Thermovibrio ammonificans HB-1: one gene and its partner. The protein of the gene in region 1 interacts with the protein of each later gene in a pairwise test. Links are inferred from orthologs where the notes say so. Each region holds a gene or a part of one and is shown on either strand. Other genes may lie near its edges.

The links.
Region 2: the proteins of recA (region 1) and dprA interact in binary tests that used the Bacillus subtilis proteins (3 or more experiments, as listed by UniProt). The link is inferred for Thermovibrio ammonificans HB-1 from one-to-one orthologs.

The regions. Positions count from the first base shown.
Region 1 is NC_014926.1:1,635,993-1,639,282, forward strand. The notes cover bases 137-3,115. They hold recA (recombinase RecA), read left to right. Parts: upstream 137-1,087; coding sequence 1,088-2,143; downstream 2,144-3,115. Other genes in these bases: THEAM_RS08530 (valine--tRNA ligase), read right to left, coding at 137-341; THEAM_RS08540 (nucleoside deaminase), read left to right, coding at 519-965; THEAM_RS08555 (type IV pilus twitching motility protein PilT), read left to right, coding at 2,109-3,115. In the rest of the region: more of THEAM_RS08530, read right to left, coding at 1-136; more of THEAM_RS08555, read left to right, coding at 3,116-3,206; THEAM_RS08560 (regulatory protein RecX), read left to right, coding at 3,187-3,290. UniProt on the Bacillus subtilis protein: Multifunctional protein involved in homologous recombination, DNA repair and competence.
Region 2 is NC_014926.1:160,739-164,028, forward strand. What follows is about bases 312-3,290. They hold dprA (DNA-processing protein DprA), read left to right. Parts: upstream 312-1,288; coding sequence 1,289-2,293; downstream 2,294-3,290. Other genes in these bases: THEAM_RS00905 (hypothetical protein), read right to left, coding at 312-669; THEAM_RS00910 (purine nucleoside phosphorylase YfiH/LACC1 family protein), read left to right, coding at 687-1,289; THEAM_RS00920 (SAM-dependent methyltransferase), read left to right, coding at 2,287-3,231; THEAM_RS00925 (adenylosuccinate synthase), read right to left, coding at 3,240-3,290. In the rest of the region: THEAM_RS00900 (hypothetical protein), read right to left, coding at 1-275; more of THEAM_RS00905, read right to left, coding at 268-311. UniProt on the Bacillus subtilis protein: Protein that helps load RecA onto ssDNA during transformation. Binds cooperatively to circular ssDNA, is able to bridge different segments of DNA. Favors the loading of RecA onto SsbA- or SsbB-coated ssDNA and formation of RecA-DNA filaments.

The DNA of each region.
Region 1 (3,290 bases):
TCCTCCCTGCCAACGTCGTGGCGGGTGAGCCCTTCCTTTGCCAGCTCTCTCTCCACTACCCACTGGGTTGCAATGCCGGCGTGGTCGGTTCCGGGTACCCAGCACACCTCGTATCCGTTCATCCGCTTCCAGCGGCAGATAACATCCTGAAGCGTAGAGTTGAGGGCGTGACCCACGTGGAGAACGCCGGTAACGTTGGGGGGCGGAAGAACAACGCTGAACTTGGGCTTTTCACCCTTTAACACCTTTTCGGTATCTGCGTGAAAGTACCCCTTCTCAAGCCAGTGCCTGTACCACTTATCCTCAAACAGGGCCGGGTTGTAGGTGGGTTCCATCTCCATCCTTTTCCTCCAGCAAGAAGTTGCTCAATTTTAGTTGAAATCAAAAGTTGCAGGGATAAATTTATAGCCGACAGAGCGCGCCCGTAGCTCAACTGGATAGAGCGTGGGACTACGGATCCCAAGGTTGCAGGTTCGACTCCTGCCGGGCGCGCCACTTACCCCTCCACCGGAGCCGCCTTGAACGACCTCTACTTCCTCAGGCTTGCACTTCGGGAGGCGGAAAAAGCGCTATCCTTCGGGGAAGTTCCCATAGGAGCCGTTGTAGTAAGGAACGGAGAGGTTATAGCAAAGGCCTTCAACCGGAAGGAGTTCCTCCAGGACCCAACGGCCCACGCAGAGCTGATAGCAATAAGGGAGGCGGCGCGGAAGCTCAACAGCTGGAGGCTTAACGACTGCACCATCTACTCAACGGTAGAACCCTGTATAATGTGCTGTGGCGCTATAATTCAATCTCGGATAAAGAGGGTTGTCTACTCCACGCCCGACCCTAAATTTGGAGGGGTAGAGAGCCTATACAGGCTGCTGGGCGACGAGAGGAACAACCACAGGCCTGAAGTGGTGAAGCTGGAGCTTCCAGAATCGGAGGAGCTCCTGAAAGCCTTCTTCAGGTCCCTTCGCCGATAGCGGAGAGGTGGCCGAGCCCGGCTTAAGGCGCCCGACTCGAAATCGGGTGTGGGGGCAAACACCCCCACCGCGGGTTCAAATCCCGCCCTCTCCGCCACCTTAACCCCTATTGAGGAGACTCCATGGCCGGACAACACCCAAACCAAAATCAACCATCAAAAGAGGAAAAACTAAAAGTCCTTGAAAGTGCAATTAAACGGATAAAAAAGGAGTTCGGAGAGGGCGCAATAATGCGCCTTGGGGAAACGCCCGTTGAGAGAGTTCCGGCAATATCCACCGGCTCCATCTCGGTAGACAGAATCACCGGCATAGGCGGAGTACCCAGGGGAAGAATCACCGAGATTTTCGGCCCGGAAGCATCCGGTAAAACAACGCTGGCGCTCCACGTAATATCAAACGCACAGAAAGAAGGGGGCGTAGCGGCCTTTATAGACGCAGAGCACACCTTCGACCCGACCTACGCAAGGAACTTAGGGATAAACCTGGAAGAGCTTCTGCTATCTCAGCCCGACAGCGGAGAGCAGGCCCTTGAAATAGCCGAAACCCTCGTTAGGAGCGGTGCCGTAGACGTAATAGTCATAGACTCCGTAGCCGCCCTCACACCCGAGGCCGAGCTCAAGGGCGACATGGGAGACTCCCACGTGGGGCTCCAGGCAAGACTGATGTCTCAAGCCCTCAGAAAACTCACGGCGGCAGTCAGCAAAAGCAAGTGTGCTTTAATTTTCATAAACCAGGTCAGAGAAAAAATTGGTATGATGGGCTACGGAGGGCCCCAGGAGACAACTACAGGCGGCAGGGCCCTGAAGTTCTACGCCTCTATGAGGATGGACATAAGGAACATAGGCCAGATAAAGGGCAGAAACGACGAGCGTATAGGCCACAAGGCCAAGGTGAAAATCGTGAAGAACAAACTGGCCCCTCCCTTTAGGGAGGCCGTAGTTGAGATTTATTACGGCGAGGGCATCTCCAAGGAAGCCGACCTGCTGAACCTCGGAGAAGAACTTGGCATAATAAAAAGGAGCGGCTCGTGGTTCTCCTTCGACAACGTGAAGCTCGGCCAGGGCAAGGAAAACGCCCGCCAGTTCCTGAAGGAGAACCCCGAAATAGCCCAAGAGATAGAAAAGAGAATTCTGGAGGCACTCGGTGCCGAAGATAGAGCTGAAGCAGCTCCTTCTTAAAGCCTTTAAAATGGGAGCCTCGGACCTTCACCTGAGGGTGAAGGCCCCTCCCATATTCAGGGTAGACGGCAGAATAGTAAGGCTGGACCTCCCGCTACTTGAAGCGAGCGACATAGACGAGTACGTCAAAGAGATTCTCCCCTTAGAGAAGAAAAAGGAGCTTCCCTTCATAAAGAACATAGACCTTGCCTACTCCCTTCCCGGCGTCTGCAGGTTCAGGGTCAACATCTTCCGTCAGAGGGGGACCTTTGCAATCGTTATGAGGACAATCCCCGTTAAAGTCCCCGACATAGACGAACTGAACCTTCCGCCGGTCCTCAAGAAAATAGCCCTCTACCAGAGGGGGCTCGTTCTCGTTACCGGAACAACGGGTTCGGGTAAATCTACAACCCTTGCGGCAATGCTCAACGAGCTGAACAAGAGGGACTCACGGGTAGTCATAACAATCGAGGACCCTATAGAGTATCTCCACAGCGACAAGAAGTGCATCTTCTACCAGAGGGAAATCGGAGACGACGCCGACGACTTCTTCACCGCCCTGAGAGCGGCCCTCCGTGAAGACCCGGACGTAATCCTGGTGGGAGAGATGAGGGACGCGGAAACCGTAAGGACCGCCCTCGACGCGGCAGAAACGGGTCACATGGTATTCTCAACCCTCCACACCTTAGACGCAAAGGAGACAATAAACAGAATCATCTCCTTCTTCCCCCTTCACCAGCAGCAGGCAATAAGGTTCCAGCTCGCCTCCGTCCTCAAGGCAACCATATCCCAAAGGCTCATTCCCAGGGCCGACGGTAAGGGAAGGGTGCCCGCCGTAGAGGTGATGATAGTAACCGAGGCCATAAAAGAGCGGATAATGAACCCCGAGCTTACCGACGAGATTCCCCAGTTCATAGAGCAGGGCCACGACGTTTACGGCTCCCAAACCTTCGACCAATCGCTATACGACCTGTGGCAGAAAGGCCTCATAACAAAGGAAGATGCCCTCAAGTACGCAACAAAGCCCGACGACCTGCGACTGAAGATGGAGGGCATAATAAGCGGTGGAACCGAAAGAATATAGAGAGGCCTACACTTACGGCTTAAAGCTACTCTCCAAAAGGGGCTACTCAAAAAGAGGGCTTCTGAACAAGCTCAAGGAGAAGTT
Region 2 (3,290 bases), 1.5 Mb from region 1 along the record:
AGCTTTTTCTTCTCGAGCCGCTTTAAGAGGGTTTTCGACGTTACCCTCTTTTTAAGCTCAACGTTTGAGATGTTCACAAACCGCAGGTTTGCCACCTGCCTGTGGCCCTCTATTAGGCTTCCCGATATCTCCACAACCACCTTACACCTGCCCTCGCGCCGCTCCACCAGCTCCGAGGCCACTTTAAGCTCTGCGCTGCACTCAACCTCTGTTCCGGCAACGGAGGGCTCCACGAATAGTTCCTGGAGGACCCAGAAACTACCTGTCTCAAGCATCCTCAAGCTCCCTTACGGTTTTTGCAAACGTGGTGAGGTAATCGATTGAGGAGGTTACCCACACCTTCAGCTCTATCTCCTTCTCGCTTCCCGACTCAAGGGCCCACTGGTAGCGCTGAAAGAGCCTGTAGAAGGCGTTGTAGGCGAGCTTCCTCCGGTTAAGGGGAGCCTTGTCGAGCTCTTCAAAGAAGGAGCGGAGCTCTTTCAGCTTCCGTATTCCCTTCCTCCTTAAGCTCTCTTGGAGAGCCCTGTTTGTTGTTCTCGCCATATTGAGCTGGCTCAGGGCCTTCTCTATTTTCTCCTCGAACAGCGAAAAGAGCTCGGAAGGTTTCAGCAGGTAAAGGGGCGGAATCTTTCTTCTTTTTACCCTTACGCTTAGTCTGCCCTTTGCCATGCTAAAATTTTAGCACTATGGACTTTGAGATATTTATCTCGGAAAAACCGCAGGACGGCCGCGAAATAACTGAAATAAAAGGCCTTCCGGTTTTCAAACCTATACAGGTTCACGGCAGCAGCGTTTACTTTGTGGGAAGGGGAAGGAAAAAGCCTCCCCACGCCGACGCCCTCGTTACCGACAACAAGGGGCTCTGGATAGGCGTTCTGACGGCCGACTGCCTGCCGGTTTTCCTCATAGGGGAGGGAGCGGTAGGTATAGTTCACGCCGGCTGGAGGGGCACTTTAAAGGGGGTTACCTTTAACGCCGTTAACTACATGTCCCGCTTTACCAGGGTCCGCAGGGCGATACTCGGCGTAGGGATATGTAAAGCCTGCTACGAAGTGGGAAAAGACGTTAAAGTGAAGTTCCCCAAGGAGTACGAACGCTGCTTTATACCTGCGGGAGAGGGGAAGTTCCTGTTCGACCTTAAAGAGGCCAACAGGATTCAGCTTAAAGCCGCAGGCGTTGAAGTTATAGCCGATATGGGGCTGTGTAGCGTTTGCAACAACGACCGCTTCTACTCCTACAGGAAGGAGAAGACCGACAAGAGAACCCTCTCTGCCATAAGGATTCTCTGATGACCCGTGAGGAGCTTCTCGCCCTTGCCCTGCACCTTAAAAAGGGCTTCGGCTACGCCGCCTACCGCCGGTTCGTTGAAAAGTTCGGCTCTTTAGAGTCTGCAGTAGGGCTGGGAGCGGTGGAGCTCTCTGCTGAGCTCAGCGCCGCCGAAGGAGAGGTTGAGAGGGCGGAGAAGCTCGGTGTAAAAATCCTAACGGTTGCTTCCCCCGGCTACCCCAAGGAGCTCCTTCAGGTGGCCTCTCCGCCCCTTGCTCTTTACTTGCGGGGAGAGCTGCCCTCGGGCCCCCGGGTTGCCGTTATCGGCTCGAGGAGGTGCTCCCCTTACGGCAGGCGGGTAGCCTTTAGGCTGGGTAAGCTCCTTTCTGAAGCCGGCGTTACGGTTGTAAGCGGCCTTGCCCAGGGTATAGACACCGAGGCCCACCGGGGAGCCGTAAGGGGCGGCGGCTTAACCCTGGCCGTTTTGGGTAGCGGCGTAGATAGGGTTTTCCCCCTTACGAACCTTCACCTTGCCGAAGAAATCGTTGAGTCCGGAGGTGGACTTCTCTCTGAGTTTTCCCTGGGAACAAAGGCCCGTAAAGAGTTTTTTCCCAGGAGGAACAGGATAGTCAGCGGCCTCTCCTCCGCCGTGGTTGTGGTTGAGGCGACCGAAAGGAGCGGCACCTTTATAACCGTTGACTACGCCCTTGAGCAGGGAAGGGAGGTCTTTGCCGTCCCCGGCCCCATAGACTCACCCTACAGCCGGGGTACGAACCACCTCTTAAAGGAGGGAGCCGTTCCCCTCACGGAGCTTTCCGAGCTTTTGGAGTTTTTGGGAGTGAAGAGGGCAGAGGTGAGGGTGCCTCCGGAGTTTGAGAGGGCCTACTCTCTCCTTTCTGCCCCTTTGACTGCCGACGCCTTTGCGGTTAAACTGGGGGTTCAGATTCACGAGGCCTTAAGGCTCCTTGCCCAGATGGAGCTTCTGGGCCTTGTTTCACGGGAAGGAGGACTTTACCGGGCGTGCTGAAGGAGCTTATAGTTGAGCTGATAGAGAGGGAGGGCCCTTTAAGGTTCGACCGGTTCGTTGAGCTCTGCCTCTACCATCCTGAGTTTGGCTACTACACGAGAGTGAGGACGCTACCCGTTCCCGGTCAGGACTTTTTCACCGCCCCTGAGCTGACCCCCGTTTTCGGCAAGGTTCTGGCCCGCCACATCGGCGAAGTTGCCCGAAGGGAGAAGCTCCCTTTAAGGATTCTCGAGCTGGGAGGCGGTAAGGGCTTTCTCGCGAAGGACCTCCTTGAGGAGCTTCGGCCGGAGGAGTACCTGCTGCTGGAGAAGGGCCCCATGAATCTGAAGGGCGTTAAGGGTTTGACCTCCCTTGAGGAGCTTGAAGGGGGCTTTGAAGGGTTTGTTGTCTCCAACGAGTTCTTCGACGCCTTCCCCTTCAGGAGGGTTCTGCCCCGAAGGGGGCTTGAGGTGTTCATAGACGGCAAGGAGAGCAGGCTCTTTGAGACCCTTTTGCCCTTTGAGGGAGAGGCCGGTTCCCCTTGTGAAGGGTTTGAGGGAGAATATCCCCTCTTTTCTTCGTGGCGGCCTTTTTTGGAGGAGCTGGCCGGGAAGCTATCCCGCTGTTACTTCGTCACCTTCGACTACGGGGGAAGGTGCACCGAGCTCTCCGGCAGGCAGACCTTTAAGGCCTTCAGCGGCCACGCCCTTGCAGACGACTGGCTGGAGAGGCCCGGAGAGGTGGACCTTACCGCCCTTGTCGACTTTGATTACCTGAGCAAGATTCTCGGAGAGCTCGGCTTTGAGAACCTTGAGCTTTGCCCTCAGTCGGAGTTCCTGTTAAGCTGGGGAATAGAGCGGTTTGCCTCGCCGGAGCACACGGTTCAGCTCCTTACGCTCCTTGTGGATATGGGGAGGCGTTTCAAGGTTTTAACGGGGAAGTTTGAAGGGAGAGGGTAGCCCGGGGGCTACCAGATTCTCTCCCTGATAACGGTTTCGTCCCTTTGAGGGCCGGTGGA